3 regions of the Salinivibrio sp. PR932 genome follow, and region 1 is predicted to be linked to each of the others. Evidence: predicted binding sites of a transcription regulator. Region 1 holds the regulator's gene; each other region holds the start of a gene.
The links. Region 1 encodes CRP, which controls carbon source genes, mostly activating them, when cyclic AMP is high. Its sites were predicted from a motif close to TGTGANNNNNNTCACA; they were not measured.
Positions count from the first base shown of each region.

Region 2: BZG84_RS09775 (glycogen/starch/alpha-glucan phosphorylase) is a predicted target of CRP. The motif match lies at 1,124-1,139, and genes of this name have one in related genera.
Region 3: ectA (diaminobutyrate acetyltransferase) is a predicted target of CRP. The motif match lies at 1,222-1,237, and genes of this name have one in related genera.

Region 1 is NZ_MUFM01000011.1:31,566-33,842, forward strand. Features, by position in the region: gene BZG84_RS07420 (phosphoribulokinase) at 1-645, shown strand, start outside; gene crp (cAMP-activated global transcriptional regulator CRP) at 897-1,529, shown strand; gene BZG84_RS07430 (hypothetical protein) at 1,658-2,277, shown strand, end outside.
Region 2 is NZ_MUFM01000017.1:15,118-17,394, reverse strand. Features, by position in the region: gene malT (HTH-type transcriptional regulator MalT) at 1-779, opposite strand, end outside; gene BZG84_RS09775 (glycogen/starch/alpha-glucan phosphorylase) at 1,274-2,277, shown strand, end outside.
Region 3 is NZ_MUFM01000023.1:20,569-22,845, forward strand. Features, by position in the region: gene ectB (diaminobutyrate--2-oxoglutarate transaminase) at 1-449, opposite strand, end outside; gene ectA (diaminobutyrate acetyltransferase) at 461-1,018, opposite strand; gene BZG84_RS11395 (bacteriohemerythrin) at 1,379-2,277, opposite strand, start outside.

The sequences.
Region 1 (2,277 bases):
TTCCCACGCCTTGAGCAATTTTTTAAAGAATATGGCGAACAAGGCACCGGCAAGTATCGTCGTTATCTACACACCTTTGATGAAGCCGTGCCTTATAATCAAATGCCGGGCACCTTCACTCCCTGGCAAGATCTGCCTGAAAATACCGACGTATTATTTTATGAAGGCTTGCATGGCGGAGTGGTGGATGGTGACGTCAATGTCGCCCAACATGTTGATTTACTGATCGGCATGGTGCCTATCGTTAACTTGGAGTGGATTCAAAAGTTTGTCCGCGATACGCGCGACCGCGGCCATTCCCGCGAGGCCGTTACGGACTCCATTGTGCGTTCCATGGACGATTACTTGCACTATATTACGCCGCAGTTTTCTCGCACGCATATTAACTTCCAACGCGTCCCAACCGTAGATACATCTAACCCGCTGAATGCAAAAGGGATCCCGTCACTCGACGAAAGTTTTGTCGTGATCCGCTTTCGTGGCATGAAGAACGTCGATTTTCCTTATTTACTGCAAATGATCAGTGGCGCCTTTATGTCTCGGCACAACACGCTGGTCGTGCCCGGCGGTAAAATGGGATTTGCGATGGAGCTGATTATTCGCCCCTTGATCCAACAGTTGATTGAGAAAGGCAAGATAGGTTAAGCGCCGTAGCGCACTTAACGTGTATTACTTCTCAGGTCGTGATCTTAGCCACATTTTTGCCGAATTTTTAGGCGGTTGGCTTAGATCAAAATCAAGAAATCCAGATAGAAAAAAGATACACTCTTGTTAACATACAGTGAGCTTGTAGCCTGCGCCAAGACCTCGTATTCTGTGCATTGGACTGATGGGTTTCCATTCAGACAAAGACAGGACGTCGTTGCCGGGCAACACATGCAGAGGAAATAAGTTATATGGTTCCAGGAAAACCTCAAACAGACCCTACACTCGAGTGGTTCCTTTCACATTGTCATATTCACAAGTACCCGTCCAAAAGTACTCTGATCCATGCAGGGGAAAAGGCGGAGACCTTGTACTACATCGTGAAAGGTTCTGTGGCCGTACTAATCAAAGATGAAGAAGGCAAGGAGATGATCCTGTCTTACCTTAACCAAGGTGACTTCATCGGCGAACTTGGTCTGTTCGAAGAGGACCAAGAGCGCACCGCATGGGTACGTGCGAAATCACCTTGCGAAGTGGCAGAAATTTCATTCAAGAAATTCCGCCAGCTGATCCAAGTTAACCCAGACATTTTGATGCGTCTCTCCTCTCAGATGGCGCGTCGCCTGCAAGTGACCAGCCAGAAAGTGGGAGACCTTGCCTTCCTGGACGTGACCGGCCGCATTGCACAAACCCTACTGAACTTGGCGAAGCAACCTGACGCCATGACTCACCCTGACGGCATGCAAATCAAGATCACGCGTCAGGAAATCGGTCAAATTGTTGGCTGTTCGCGTGAGACGGTTGGGCGTATCCTTAAAATGCTGGAAGAGCAGAATCTTATCTCAGCTCACGGTAAAACCATTGTGGTTTACGGCACACGCTAATCCTCGCGTGTTGCGATAAAACCGGCGCTTTTGCGTCGGTTTTTTATTTTTATTGACTGGAAACTCATTACCTAAGTTCTACACTTCAAAAACGACCCATCTAACAACTGATTAACAGGATGTCGTTTATGAGAAGCTTACGTCACACCCTTGCTGCATTGCTACTCGCGGCGGTTTCTTCAACTGCTGCGGCGAATATCACCATTGTCCACCCAGAACCACGGGCTGGCTCTGCCCTCGATTTATACGCTATCGACTTGATTGAGTTTTTAGCGGAAAAATCGGGTGAGTCTGTCACGTTACAGGCCTTTCAAGGCCAAATTGGCTCTCAGTCTCGTAAAGTAGAAATGCTGAAACAAGGACGACTGACGGTAGATTGGCTCGGGGCCGACCGTACCCTTGAGTCAGAGTTACTTCCCATCCGTTATCCAGTTTTTCGGGGTCTCTTAGGCCATCGCTTGTTCATTACTAATCAAGCCACCGAACCCAAGCTTGCACAAATCAGTGACCAAGCAGGGCTCAATAATCTGACCATGATCCAAGGGCAAGGCTGGGCCGATGTGAAGGTCTTGCAGTCAGCGGGATTTCGGGTTCGAGAAATTTCAAGCTTTGAGAATATCTTTAAAGCCGTCGATACCGGACGGGCAGACCTCTTCCCGCGTGCGCTTATCGAACCTTTTAGCGAACTGGCAGAGCGACCTCAATATGCAAATCTGTTGGTCGATCCGCACTTAATGCTGATCTATCG
Region 2 (2,277 bases), on a different contig from region 1:
AACACTTCTTCGACTAAATAATCCCACAGGTGGGCATGGTTAAAACTGGCGCATGAGGCAGCGCTTTGCATCAGAGTCCGTTTTTGATGCTGAGCCTGAATCGCAATTAACTGTAGGGCAGATGGCCAGCCTTCGACGTAGGCACAGAGGGTGCTCGCGGTGGTTTCGTCGACACCATCGGCGACACGTTGATTAAAAAAGCGAGTGGTCTCTTCATTATCGAACGCAAGCAGTTCATTGCCGATCTCGATCATTAGGTCGCGAACCCGCAAATTTGCTGTCCCTAGCGGCGGATTCGCGCGCGAGGTCACCACCAAAGTCAGGCTATCGGGCATGTGCTTAATAAAAAAGCGCATTGCTTCATGGATGTCTTCATTGTCGATCAATTGGTAGTCATCCAATACCAGATAACAGGTGGACTGTAACCCAGCCAGCTCAGCGAAAACATCGGAGAGCAGCGCACGCAGGGATGAAAATTGACGCTTTTCTGCCAGTTTAACGGTATTGGGGCACCCATCATGGGTCGCTTTATTTAATGCTTGCAACAAGTAGTTGATAAAGCGGAAGCTGTCGTTGTCGCTGTCATCAATGCTGAACCAGCCGACATGGGTTTGATCGGAGAGCCATTGCGCGGCCATGGTGGTTTTACCGTAACCTGCCGGCGAGCGGAACAATACCAATTTGTAATGCGGCGCTTGTTGGAGGATATCCAATACGCGCGGGCGCAAGATGGCATTGTAGAGACGGCCGGGACGGGTAAGTTTTGACGGGATCCACATAGCGAGAAGGTCCTTTACAGCGAGTGCGGCTTTGCCGCGTTTATCCTTGTACGCAAGTGTATGTAACTGGTCTGTCACAAACTATGATCCAGCGCTGATAATTGTGCAGTTGCTCTATTTTGGTGCAGCTACGCCTTTCAATTGTGATTAAAGTCACTAATTTTATTGGTTCGGATACAGTATATGGAAGCTGTTACACGCCAGAGACGATGAATGACCCCACAATTTGCGTTAGCGCACAAAATTAACAAAAGGGATTGTTCTTTTTTCACAGCCGTATTTTGGTCAGTGTTCCCTCAAATTGTGATTTTTATCACCTCAATATCACGAAATTCCTCCATTGATGAGAGCAAGCTCACTCACAGCTTGTGATGTGGCTCTCTACGCCCTGACAACTCCTCCTTTCCTCCTCCTGTCTCGGGAGGATGTTTGCATCGACAGGCTTGGGCAGGATGACTGTCATCGAGATTTTCTTCCATTACGAGAGCGATGACATGACGCCTAAACAGCAACACGCATTTGATAAAAGCGCTTTTAAAGCCAGTATGACCCAGCATTTGACGCAGCTTGGTCGCACCCCTGAAACCGCAGAGATGCGCGATTGGTATCTCGCCTTAGGCCGCGCGCTGGCCGAACACACCACCAGTGACTTGGTTGCAACAGAAAACGATTTAGCCATCAAACAAGCGAAGAGTGTGAACTACTTATCCTTGGAGTTTTTGATTGGCCGTTTAACCGGCAACAACCTGATCAGCATGGGGCTTTACGATGAAATTGCGGCTGTGGTCAGCGAGTTTGGATTTGGCCTGACCGATTTGCTTGAGCAAGAGCGCGATCCTTCGCTGGGTAATGGTGGTTTGGGCCGCTTGGCCGCGTGTTTTATGGACTCGCTGGCAGCCCAACAGTATCCAGCGGTCGGCTATGGCTTGCACTATGAGTATGGCCTGTTCCGTCAATCATTTAAAGATGGCGCCCAACAAGAAGCACCGGATGCGTGGCGTGAGCCGGAAGGCTACCCGTGGGAAGTGGTTCGTCCTGACCTTGCCCAAACGGTTGGCTTTTATGGCCATGTGGCGGTGATTGAAGAAAACGGCCACACGCGCCGTGAATGGGTTCCTAGCCTTCATATTCAAGCGATGCCTTGGGATCTGCCTATCGTGGGCTATCAAAGCAATACGGTTTATCCACTTCGCTTATGGGAAGGTCGAGCACTGACGCCATTTGCGCTCGATGCCTTTAATGATGGTGACTATACCCGTGCGCAACAAGCCGCAATTGATGCAGGCAACCTGACCAAAGTGCTTTACCCGAACGATAATCATGATGCGGGTAAAACGTTGCGTTTGATGCAGCAATACTTCCACAGTGCGGCCTCTGTTGGGGATATTCTTCGTCGCCATTTAGATGCTGGCCACCCACTGGCTGCCCTTCCAGATTATGAAACCATTCAGTTGAATGATACTCACCCGACTATCGCCATTCCTGAGCTGATGCGTGT
Region 3 (2,277 bases), on a different contig from region 1:
TGATTACCGGTCACAGCGAGTGCGCCATAGGTACAGCCGTGGAAGCCGTTCGTAAATGAAACGATGTTCGGACGACCTGTCACTTTTCGTGCCAGCTTCATCGCCGCTTCAACAGCGTTTGTACCGGTTGGACCGGTGAACTGGAGTTTGTAGTCCAAGTTACGTGGTGCCAAGATGTGCTCTTTAAATACCTCGAGAAAGCGTGCTTTTGCACCGGTGTGCATATCCAAGCCGTGGGTAATGCCATCTTTCTCGATGTACTCAATCAGCGCTTTTTTTAGCGTCGGGTTGTTGTGTCCATAGTTAAGCGAACCGGCGCCAGCAAGAAAATCGAGGTAGCGCTTGCCGTCAACGCCCGTGATCCAACAGCCCTTCGCGCTTTCAAACACGACGGGGAAGTTGTTAGCGTAACATTGAACATTTGACTCCTGCGATTTAAAGATATCCATAACTCATCCTGTTATTTTTTGAGTGGAATTCGGAAAAGGTATTCGGTGTCATGTTCACCGTTAAAGTGCTCTTGTTCATCAAGGAACACTGAGCGCTGACCACCTGTACCGTAGAGGCGGTCTACCTTTTTGAACAGCGCCCAAGAACCAGCGTTGTCTTCAGTGATTGTGGTTTCAATGAATCGGATGTCTTGTGACACTTTGCGCGCTAGTAACGCTTCGACCATTGATAGGGCAAGCCCTTCTCCACGTGCTTTGGGCGATACGGCTACCTGCCACACAAAAAATGTGTCTGGTTGCTCTGGACGAATGTAGCCAGAGACGAAGCCGTGAATGTCGCCGTCACGCTCTGCCACAACACAGGTCTCTTTGAAGTGCGTTGCCTGTAAGAAGTTGCAGTAGGCGGAGTTCACATCCAACGGAGGGCACTGAGTGATTAATCGATAGATGTCGCCACCATCACGAATTGATGGCTTACGAAACACAAACCGCGTGCTCGGTTTTATCTGTTTACGGTCAAGGACTTCGTTTTCAAGAACTGCCGTATCTGTCGTTTTTGATCGCCACATAATTGTTTTGTGCTCTAACGAATTCGTTATACATAATAGGCGATGGATTTTGTTTATCAACCCCGGGTTGCGCTAATCGGTTTGTCACTACAGTTTAAATATATGATATTTATGAGATTTTTTAATGTTAAATTTTTTATTAATCACAATGCTTTGATGCGTAACATTTACTGGCCTAAATGTATTGACGATTCTCAATCTGGTGTGACTCATGCCACAAAGATGGGAGGAGCGGCTTGGACTTCGTCTCAGTTGGAGTTGAGTGAGGTGAAAGGGTTGGCTATTAAAAATAGACACAAAATAGATTTTAATAGACAAAAAGCCTAGTCACCTTTGCTGCTTGTGAATCTAATAGGGTGACTAGGCGGATTGAGGCGACTGGCTAAGGAATTCGCGATATTGTCTGTCTTCTTTGACGACGTGGTGTACCCACCAGTAACGCAAAAACTTGAAAAAGACTGAAGGGTACAGTTCAGGATCCGCCTGGCATTGCAGTAACACATAATGTGCTTGCCGTGATAAACGTTCATGGATGGCTGCATGTTGTTTGTATTTGGGGTAGGCGAGATCGTGAAGAATGTCTTCTTCTAGCTGGAAGTGGGACACAATGTAGTCTCGAAACCGCTGGGCGAGATCATCAAAATCTCCTTTTTCACCATCGGCATGATGGTACGCGATAGCCTCATAGGTGTCATTGATGATAGCCAGTAATTGCTTGTTGCTGGCATCGAGTTCTGAGTGCCCCACAGAGTATTTGTCCTGCCAACGAATAAACTTTCTGTCTTTGCTCTTTGCTGTCGCTTGTTCAGGCGTAACAGGGGGTGCTGTTGTATCAATTGTCGGGCTTGTGTCCGAAATGTTTTCGATTTTCTCCTGCTCTTCTTCAGTGAAGACAATGGCCCCATTGTGCTCAAAATCGGTCGATTTAGCTGGATCGGCCTGATACATCTCAAAGTAGTATTTTGGTGGCTTTTTGGATTTGGTATCTTTGGCTAGCTGTTGAACGCGATTTTCGAGGTCTTGTTTTCTAACTGGCTTGACCATGAATGCGTCAACATCATAGCGGATGCATTCGCTTATCACTGATTGGGAGGCATTTGCGGTGAGAATGATGATCGGGACATCGTGCTGTAGGTGGTAGCGACCACTACGGATAAGCCTAAGCATCTCCAAGCCATCGATAGGCTCCATCTGTAGGTCAGTGATAATTAAGCTAGGTTGTTCGTGAAAGGCCCTTGATATAGCTTCAGCACCATCGG